2 linked regions of the Pigmentiphaga aceris genome follow. The protein of the gene in region 1 interacts with the protein of each later gene in a pairwise test. Links are inferred from orthologs where the notes say so. Each region holds a gene or a part of one and is shown in the gene's direction. Other genes may lie near its edges.

Evidence for each region.
Region 2: the proteins of acpP (region 1) and ybgC interact in binary tests that used the Escherichia coli proteins (3 or more experiments, as listed by UniProt). The link is inferred for Pigmentiphaga aceris from one-to-one orthologs.

The regions. Positions count from the first base shown.
Region 1 is NZ_CP043046.1:3,396,168-3,400,508, reverse strand. What follows is about bases 1-2,873. They hold acpP (acyl carrier protein), read left to right. Parts: upstream 1-1,250; coding sequence 1,251-1,496; downstream 1,497-2,873. Other genes in these bases: FXN63_RS14710 (protein YgfX), read left to right, coding at 2,821-2,873; fabF (beta-ketoacyl-ACP synthase II), read left to right, coding at 1,592-2,821; fabG (3-oxoacyl-ACP reductase FabG), read left to right, coding at 400-1,143; fabD (ACP S-malonyltransferase), read left to right, coding at 1-390. Outside these bases: more of FXN63_RS14710, read left to right, coding at 2,874-3,327; RNA polymerase sigma factor RpoE, read left to right, coding at 3,324-3,923; FXN63_RS14700 (sigma-E factor negative regulatory protein), read left to right, coding at 4,055-4,341. UniProt on the Escherichia coli protein: Carrier of the growing fatty acid chain in fatty acid biosynthesis.
Region 2 is NZ_CP043046.1:4,996,886-5,001,133, forward strand. What follows is about bases 1-2,902. They hold ybgC (tol-pal system-associated acyl-CoA thioesterase), read left to right. Parts: upstream 1-1,179; coding sequence 1,180-1,626; downstream 1,627-2,902. Other genes in these bases: ruvB (Holliday junction branch migration DNA helicase RuvB), read left to right, coding at 1-597; tolQ (protein TolQ), read left to right, coding at 1,641-2,315; FXN63_RS21565 (ExbD/TolR family protein), read left to right, coding at 2,315-2,761; tolA (cell envelope integrity protein TolA), read left to right, coding at 2,765-2,902. Outside these bases: more of tolA, read left to right, coding at 2,903-3,865; Tol-Pal system beta propeller repeat protein TolB, read left to right, coding at 3,865-4,248.

The DNA.
Region 1 (4,341 bases):
GCCAAGGCGGCTGGTGCAAAACGCGCGCTGCCGCTGCCCGTGTCGGCACCGTTCCACTCCAGCCTGATGCGTCCGGCTGCCGATGAACTGGCAGCCGCATTGGCTGGCATCACGATCTCGGCACCGTCGATCACGGTCGTCAACAACGTCGACGTGGCAACGCCGACCGATGCTGCGGCGATTCGCGATGCGCTGGTGCGCCAGGCCTGGCACCCCGTGCGCTGGGTCGAGACTGTGCAGTTCTTCAAGGCGCAAGGCGTCACCCATCTTATCGAGTGCGGCCCGGGCAAGGTTCTGGCCGGTCTCACCAAGCGCATCGATGGCGAATTGACTGCGCTTGCGATCACCGACCCGGCATCGCTTGACGCGGCGCTGGCAGCCATCGCTTAAGGAGTAAACATGGAATTGCAAGGAAAGGTCGCCCTGGTGACCGGCGCATCGCGCGGCATCGGTAAAGCCATTGCGGCAGAACTGGCCAGCCGTGGCGCAATCGTGGTCGGCACGGCCACCACCGATGGCGGCGCAGCCAAGATCACCGAATACCTCGCCTCGGCACCTGCGGGCAGCCGTGGTGCGACGCTGAACGTCAACGACGCAGCATCGGTTGACGCGCTGATCGACCAGATCGGCACGGAGCTTGGCGGCCTGCATATTCTCGTCAACAATGCTGGCATTACGCGCGATACGCTCGCAATGCGCATGAAAGACGATGACTGGGCTGCCGTCATCGACACCAACCTGTCTTCGGTTTTCCGCATCTCGCGCGCAGTGCTGCGCGGCATGATGAAGGCCAAGTGGGGTCGCATCATCAATGTGACCTCGGTCGTCGGTTCCAGCGGCAACGCAGGTCAGGCAAACTACGCGGCGGCCAAGGCCGGCGTCGCAGGTATGAGCCGTGCTCTTGCAAGAGAGCTGGGTAGCCGCAATATCACTGTGAACTGTGTCGCGCCGGGTTTCATCGATACCGACATGACCAAGGATCTGGGTGAAGACCAGCACAAGGCATTGCTGTCGCAAATCCCGTTGGGCCGTCTTGGTCTGCCGGAAGATATTGCACACAGCGTTGCATTCCTGGCATCGCCTGCAGCCGGTTACGTGACGGGTACCACCCTGCACGTAAATGGCGGCATGTATATGAGTTAATTCAGGGGTATTGCACAAAGCGATACCCGTTTGTCCCGGTCACGCGCTGCATTCCCGCGCGCATGGCTATAATCCGCAAATTAGTTAAGCCCCTTTTGGAGACCTCCATGTCCCTAGACAGCATCGAACAGCGCGTCAAGAAGATCGTCGCTGAGCAACTCGGCGTGAACGAAGCCGAGATCAAGACCGAATCTTCTTTCGTCGACGACCTCGGTGCCGACTCCCTCGATATGGTTGAGCTGGTGATGGCTCTTGAAGACGAGTTCGAGACGGAAATCCCGGACGAAGAAGCCGAGAAGATCACCACGGTGCAACAGGCAATCGACTACGTCAGTTCGCACATCAAGAAGTAAGCGCCGCCAGCCGGTAAAATGGGCGGCCGAAGGCCGCCTTCTTTTTGCCAGCAACGGTTTGTTACTGCAGTCTGCGAATCACCAAGGAGTTTTCTGTGAAGCGACGCGTCGTCATCACCGGTCTCGGCATCGTCTCGCCCGTGGGCAATGATGTGCCCACCGCCTGGGACAACATCGTCAACGGGCGGTCGGGCATCGACCGCATCACCCGTTTCGATACTACGGGCTTCAACTGCGAAATCGCAGGTGAAGTGCGCGGCTTTGACATTGCCGACTACATCCCCGCCAAAGAAGCCCGTCACATGGATACCTTCATCCATTACGGCATGGCGGCTGGCATCCAGGCATGGCGCGACGCCGGTATCGAGGTCACCGAAGAGAACGCCGAGCGTATCGGTGTCCTGATCGGTTCCGGTATCGGTGGTCTGCCCCTGATTGAAAACACGCACCAGGAATATGTCGATCGTGGCGCACGCCGCATTTCGCCGTTCTTCGTGCCGGCCTCGATCATCAACATGATCTCTGGCCAGTTGTCGATCCATTACGGCTTCAAAGGCCCGAATTATTCGATCGTGTCGGCGTGTACGACCGGTCTGCACTGCATCGGCGATGCTGCTCGTCTGATCGAGTACGGCGATGCCGACGTGATGATCGCTGGCGGCACCGAAGCAACCGTTTCGCCCCTGGGCGTGGGCGGCTTTGCCTCGGCACGTGCGCTGTCGACGCGCAACGACGATCCGAAGACGGCCTCGCGCCCCTTCGATCGCGATCGCGACGGCTTCGTGCTGGGCGAGGGCGCTGGTGTCATGGTGCTGGAAGAGTACGAGCACGCGAAGGCTCGCGGCGCGCGTATTTATGGTGAGTTCGCGGGTTACGGCATGAGCGCCGACGCCCACCACATCACCACGCCGGATCGTGACGGCCCGCGCCGTGGCATCCGCAACGCATTGCGCAACGGCGGCTTGAATGCCGAAGAAGTGCAGTACGTGAATGCGCACGGTACCTCGACGCCCCTGGGCGACAAGAACGAAAGCGAGGCATTGAAGCTTGCTTTCGGTGACCACGCCAAGAAGCTGGTGGTGAATTCGACCAAGTCCATGACCGGTCACCTTCTGGGTGCTGCGGGCGGGATCGAAGCGATCTTCACAACGCTGGCCCTGTATAACCAGGTCTCGCCTCCGACTATCAACCTGTTCAATCAGGACCCGGAATGCGATCTGGACTACTGCGCCAATGAGGCGCGGCCCATGAAGATCGATTTGGCCATGTCCAACTCGTTCGGATTCGGCGGGACCAACGGCACCATGCTCGTCCGCAAGGTCTGATGGCTGCTCACGCCTCTGCGGCGGGGCTCGCACCTGATGCGGGCTTCGCCGTGTTTACCCGGTTGGTGCCGTCGCGGCGTGCCGCGCGGCTCGACTTGGGTCTGCATGGTGCGATCGTGCTTGCACTCGGCATTGCGGCGGCTGTCTGGCTGCCGCAAGCCAGTGGTGCAATCATGCTGCTGAGTATTGCGGTGGCGCTGGTTTCCTGGCGTCGTCGTGTCCATCGCAGCATGGCGGGATACCGCCACCTACATATTTCAGCAGACGGCGTATGGTCGCTTGCGCCCCTGGCGCGGCTGGACCAGCCAGATCGTCTGCTTCCCGATGTACTGACACGCTCACCACTGGGCTGTGTCAGCGTGCGCGGGCCGTGTTCCGGTCCGGCAACCCAAACCGTCTCTTCGACCAATGTGGTGTTGTGGTCCGACAGTATGTCGGCCGACGCCTGGCGCCGCCTGCAGATATGCGTGGCACGGTCGGCGCAGTTCCACGCGGAGGGCCAATGAGCGAACGCGAAGCGGACGCCATCCTGGTTGAACGCGTACAGCGTGGCGACAAGCATGCTTTCGAGCTGCTGGTGGTCAAGTACCAGCGAAAAATTCTTCGGCTCCTGTCTCGACTGATTCGCGATCCCTCCGAGATCGAGGATGTCGCACAGGAAGCTTTCATCAAGGCTTACCGGGCCTTGCCGCAATTCCGGGGTGAAAGCGCGTTTTACACGTGGCTGTACCGGATCGCGATCAACACGGCGAAGAACCATTTAGTCGCGTCAGGACGCCGTCCGAGCTCTCCATCTGAATTTGAGACCGAGGATGGTGAAACTTTCGACGAAACCGACACCCTAAGTGATAACAACACGCCCGAATCAGTGTTGGCGAGCCGTGAAATTGCGGAAACCGTCAACGCGGCGATCGAAGCTCTGCCCGAAGAGCTGCGCTCGGCGATCGTGTTGCGGGAAATCGAGGGTATGAGTTACGAGGATATTGCCGTCGCCATGGGTTGTCCCATTGGTACCGTGCGATCCCGGATTTTCCGGGCGCGCGAGGCAATCGCGTCGCGACTCAAGCCCTTGCTGGGGAACAACGATGATCGTCGCTGGTAGCGCGCATCGTTGCGGGTTTCGTAGCAAGCCCAATCGGTCCGGGTGCAAGCCCGGTGACGTGCATAGGCACGGCAAGGCATCAGTCAGACCGGCGCAGGCCGGTTTCGGAGGGTAATGACATGCAATCAGGCATGCGTCAACAAAACGGCTCGGTAGTCACGGCAGTTGCCGGTAATCATGGCGAACTCGTCGATTCAGATTCGGATATGGCGTGGTTGTCGGCATTCATGGACGGCGAAACTGGCGACGAGGACTTCTCCGACGCGCTGTCCAAGGCAGACGCCCGAGCAGACTGGGATGTCTATCACCTGATCGGTGATGTGATGCGCTCTCCGGCGCTGGCCCAACCGTTGAATGCCGGTTTTGCCGCCAAGGTATCTGCCACCATTGCCGCCGAGCCCGCCATTGTGGCTGCCCC
Region 2 (4,248 bases), 1.6 Mb from region 1 along the record:
GCGCGCAGTGTGAAGCTCGATCTTCAGCCGTTCACGCTGGTGGGTGCCACCACGCGCGCCGGCATGCTGACCAATCCCCTGCGGGATCGCTTCGGCATCGTCGCGCGTCTGGAGTTCTACACCCCGGACGAACTCGCGCGCATCGTCACCCGCAGCGCGGGCCTGTTGAACACGCCGATTACCGAAGACGGTGCCACGGAAATCGCCCATCGCTCACGCGGCACGCCGCGTATCGCCAACCGGCTGCTGCGCCGGGTGCGCGACTACGCCGAGGTCAAGGCCAATGGGGTCGTGGACAAGCAAGTGGCTGCCGCCGCACTGACCATGCTGGACGTCGATCCGCAGGGTCTGGACGTGATGGATCGCAAACTATTGGAAGCAATCGTGCACAAGTTCGATGGAGGTCCGGTGGGGGTCGACAGCCTGGCGGCCGCCATTGGCGAGGAACGCGACACGATCGAAGATGTGATCGAACCTTTCCTGATCCAGCACGGATATCTGCAACGCACGCCGCGCGGGCGCATTGCCACGCTGGGCGCTTATCGCCATCTGGGGCTGACGCCGCCGTCGGCTGCGGGTGGGGCAGAACTGTTCTGAGCGCCGGGGCGCGGGGTGGTTCCCGCGTCCTGAAAACGCCTGGCTTGGTCATCCAAGCAACTCAGACACGCTTCGTGTGAACGGTGTTTTACGGCCCACAATGCATTGAGCCCGTGCTGGGCATCCCCCAGTTCACGGGCTCAACTGTGCAACGCACAGTGCAGGACTCAAGTTATCACGCCATCCATGACACACCAATGACAGTGTGGCGATAAGCAAATGGACAACGTGTCGAGAATAAAGCGGAAGCGCCAACGCGAACTCACACGACGCCACCCACGCACCCGAAGCCGCGCAAGCTCACAATCGACGCTTCCTTCAGGTCAGACGAGGCTGGCGCATCAAAGTTCCGAGCCGGGTGACCGATCAGCCGGCGAAGATGCATTCCAAGCCGTCCAAACCCCTCGAAAACGGCGCTGTTGCGCGACTTTGGTGTTTACAGGCGGTTTCATCTGCCCACCCGTCGGAGTTCGCCTCCAGATGCGCACAGCCACCCTGCCTTGGTTACACTCACCACCTCGCGGCCAAGCTCGACGGGCAGTCACCTCGACCTCCCGATCATCCGCTTTCTCATGACAGGCAATGCAAGCAGTTTCGGCCCCCACTCCTTCCGGCTTTACCTTCCCCGTTCGCGTCTACTATGAAGACACCGATGCAGGCGGGGTGGTGTACTACGCCAACTATCTGAAATTTTTCGAGCGCGCACGAACCGAGTGGTTGCGCGCGCTCGGCGTCGATCAATCGCTGCTGGCCGAACGTACCGGCGCGATCTTCGTCGTACGCGGCCTGGAAGTCAGTTATCGCCGTCCTGCACGCCTGGACGACATGTTGGTAGTCCATGCCCGCATCGAACGCCTGGGCAAGGCTTCCATCGATTTCATCCAGACCTGCGAGCGCGACGGTGAACTAATGGCCAGCGGCCGAGTCCAGGTCGGATGCGTCGATCGCACCGGACTGCGCCCGACCGCCATGCCCGCCGATGTTCGAACTGCCCTGGCGCCGCTGGTAATCGCCCCTTCCGGAATCTGAACCAAGGACTTTGCATGAACGTTTCTCAGGACATGTCGATCCTGTCGCTGGTGTCGCAAGCCAGCATCCCAGTACAGATCGTGATGGTGTTGCTGCTGGTCGTATCACTGACCTCGTGGACCTACATCTTCAGCAAGCACATTGCCATCTCACGCGCCAAGAAGGACACCACGCGCTTCGAAACCGATTTCTGGTCCGGCGGCGACCTGAACATGCTGTATCAGGCCGCCGCCAGCCGCCGTGCCGAAAACGGCGCACTTGCCCGCATCTTCGAAGCCGGCATGGCTGAATTCAGCAAGGGTCGCCAGAACCGGGTTGCCGAAGGCAACCTGCTCGACGGCGCGCGTCGTGCCATGCGCGCGGCCTACCAGCGTGAAATGGATGCGCTCGAAGCCAACCTGAACTTCCTGGCATCGACCGGCTCGGTCAGCCCCTACGTCGGTCTGTTCGGCACCGTCTGGGGCATCATGCAGGCCTTCCGTGGTCTGGCCAACGTGCAGCAAGCCACGCTCGCCAGCGTGGCTCCCGGCATTGCCGAGGCACTGGTCGCGACCGCCATCGGCCTGTTCGCCGCCATTCCGGCCGTGATCGCCTACAACCGCTACTCGCATGACATCGACCGTCTGTCGATTCGCTTCGACAGCTTCATCGACGAGTTCCTGAACATTCTCCAAAGGCAGGTGCGCTAATGCCGTCAGCCCGCTCCGGCAATCGTGGCGGCCGTGGCGGCCGCCGCGCCATGAACGAAATCAACGTCGTGCCGTATATCGACGTGATGCTGGTGTTGCTGGTCATCTTCATGGTGACCGCACCCATGGTGTCCCCGCTGGTCATAGACCTGCCGTCCGTGGGCCGCGCGTCCGTGGTGCCGGTCAAGCCGCTGGAAGTGGTGCTGGGTGCCGACGGCACCGTGTCGCTGCGCGACCTGGAAAAAGGCGAAAGCCAGCCGCGTCCGATTCCGCGCAACGACCTCGCCCGCGTCGCCCGCGAGCGTCAGGCTGCCAAACCCGACCAGCCCGTCGTCATTGCCGCCGATCGCAAGCTGCAATACGAAGCCGTGCTGAAAGTCATGGATGACCTGCAACGCCAGGGCGTCACCCGCGTGGGCCTCTTGGTCCGGCAACAGAGCCAGTAAGCAATGGCTCCAGTCGATCGCACACCGCGACGCCCATACACGCCGCCGACGAAAGGCGTAAACGGCCTGGCGCTCGTGCTTGCCATTGGCATGCACGTGCTGCTGGCCGTTGCGCTGTTCTTTGGCGTGTCGTGGACGACGCGCAACCCGGGCCCGGTACAAGCCGAACTGTGGACTGCGCTGCCGGAACCCGACCAGCCGCGCCCGCGCCCCGTTCCCCAACCCGTTCCTCCGCCAGAACCTGCGCCCCCTCCGCCGCCGCCGCGTCCTGCGCCCCCTCCGCCGCCGCCCACACCGACCCCGGAAGTGGCCAAGCCCGATATCGCCATCGAGCAGGAAAAGCAGCGCAAGGAAACCGAGCGACGTGAAGCCGCTGCTGCCGCCGAACGCGAAAAGCAGCAACAACGCGCCGAACAGGAAAAAGCAGCCGCCGAAAAACGCGAGGCCGACAAGCGCCTGGCGGACAAGGCCGCCGCCGACAAGGCCGCTGCCGAGAAAGCGGCAGCCGAAAAAACGGCTGCTGAAAAAGCTGCCGCCGATAAGCTGGCTGCGCAGAAAGCGGCTGCCGACAAGGCTGCCGCTGAAAAGCTCGCAGCTGAAAAAGCGGCAGCTGAAAAGCTGGCTGCCGAGAAGAAAGCCGCAGCTGACAAGGCTGCTGCACAGAAGGCAGCTGCCGAGAAAGCCGCTGCTGACAAAGCTGCCGCCGAACGGGACCAGAAATTGCGGGAGGCCTTCCGCAGCGACGGTGCCAAGGCAGCCGGTCTGGAAGGTGGACGCGCTGGTGGCACTGCTGCCCGCAACCAGGCAGGTGGAGGTGGCGGCGATGGTGGCTACGGCGACCTGGTCCGTGCCTGCGTCAAACCCAACGTGATCTATTCCGCAGCCGATGGCGGTTCCGGCGGGGCCAATCCGACCGTGACTTACAACGTGCAGCTCATGCCTACCGGCGAGCAGGCCGGCCCGCCGAGGCTGGTACGCTCCTCAGGCAATGCCGGATTCGACCGTGCGGTCGAAAACGGTATCCGTCGTTGCGATCCTTTCCCGCGTCCGAAAACGGGATCTTTCGCAACCAACATCGAAGTTCAATATCGGATGTTCGACTGATGACTACGACACTCACCGCCAACACTCCCACCCGGTCCGCCGGTTCGAGCCAAGCGCGCGGCCTGGCGGGCCATCTGCGTGCTTTCGCTGTCGCAGCAATCGCCGCTACCGCGCTTGGCGCGGGCGCAGCCCACGCGCAATTGCGTGTGGAAATTTCAGGCGCAGGTGCCTCCCAGTACCCCATCGCCGTTGCTGACTTTGCCTCGGCAGATCCGCAAGGCGCGGAAATTGCCAACATCATCCGTACGGATCTGAACGGCAGCGGCTTGTTCAAGATCATCGACGCCTCGGGTTCGCAATTGTCGGAATCCTCGGCAATCGGTTTCGCCGCTTGGAAGACGCGCGGCGCTGATGCCCTGGCAGTCGGCAGCGCCAATCGCCTG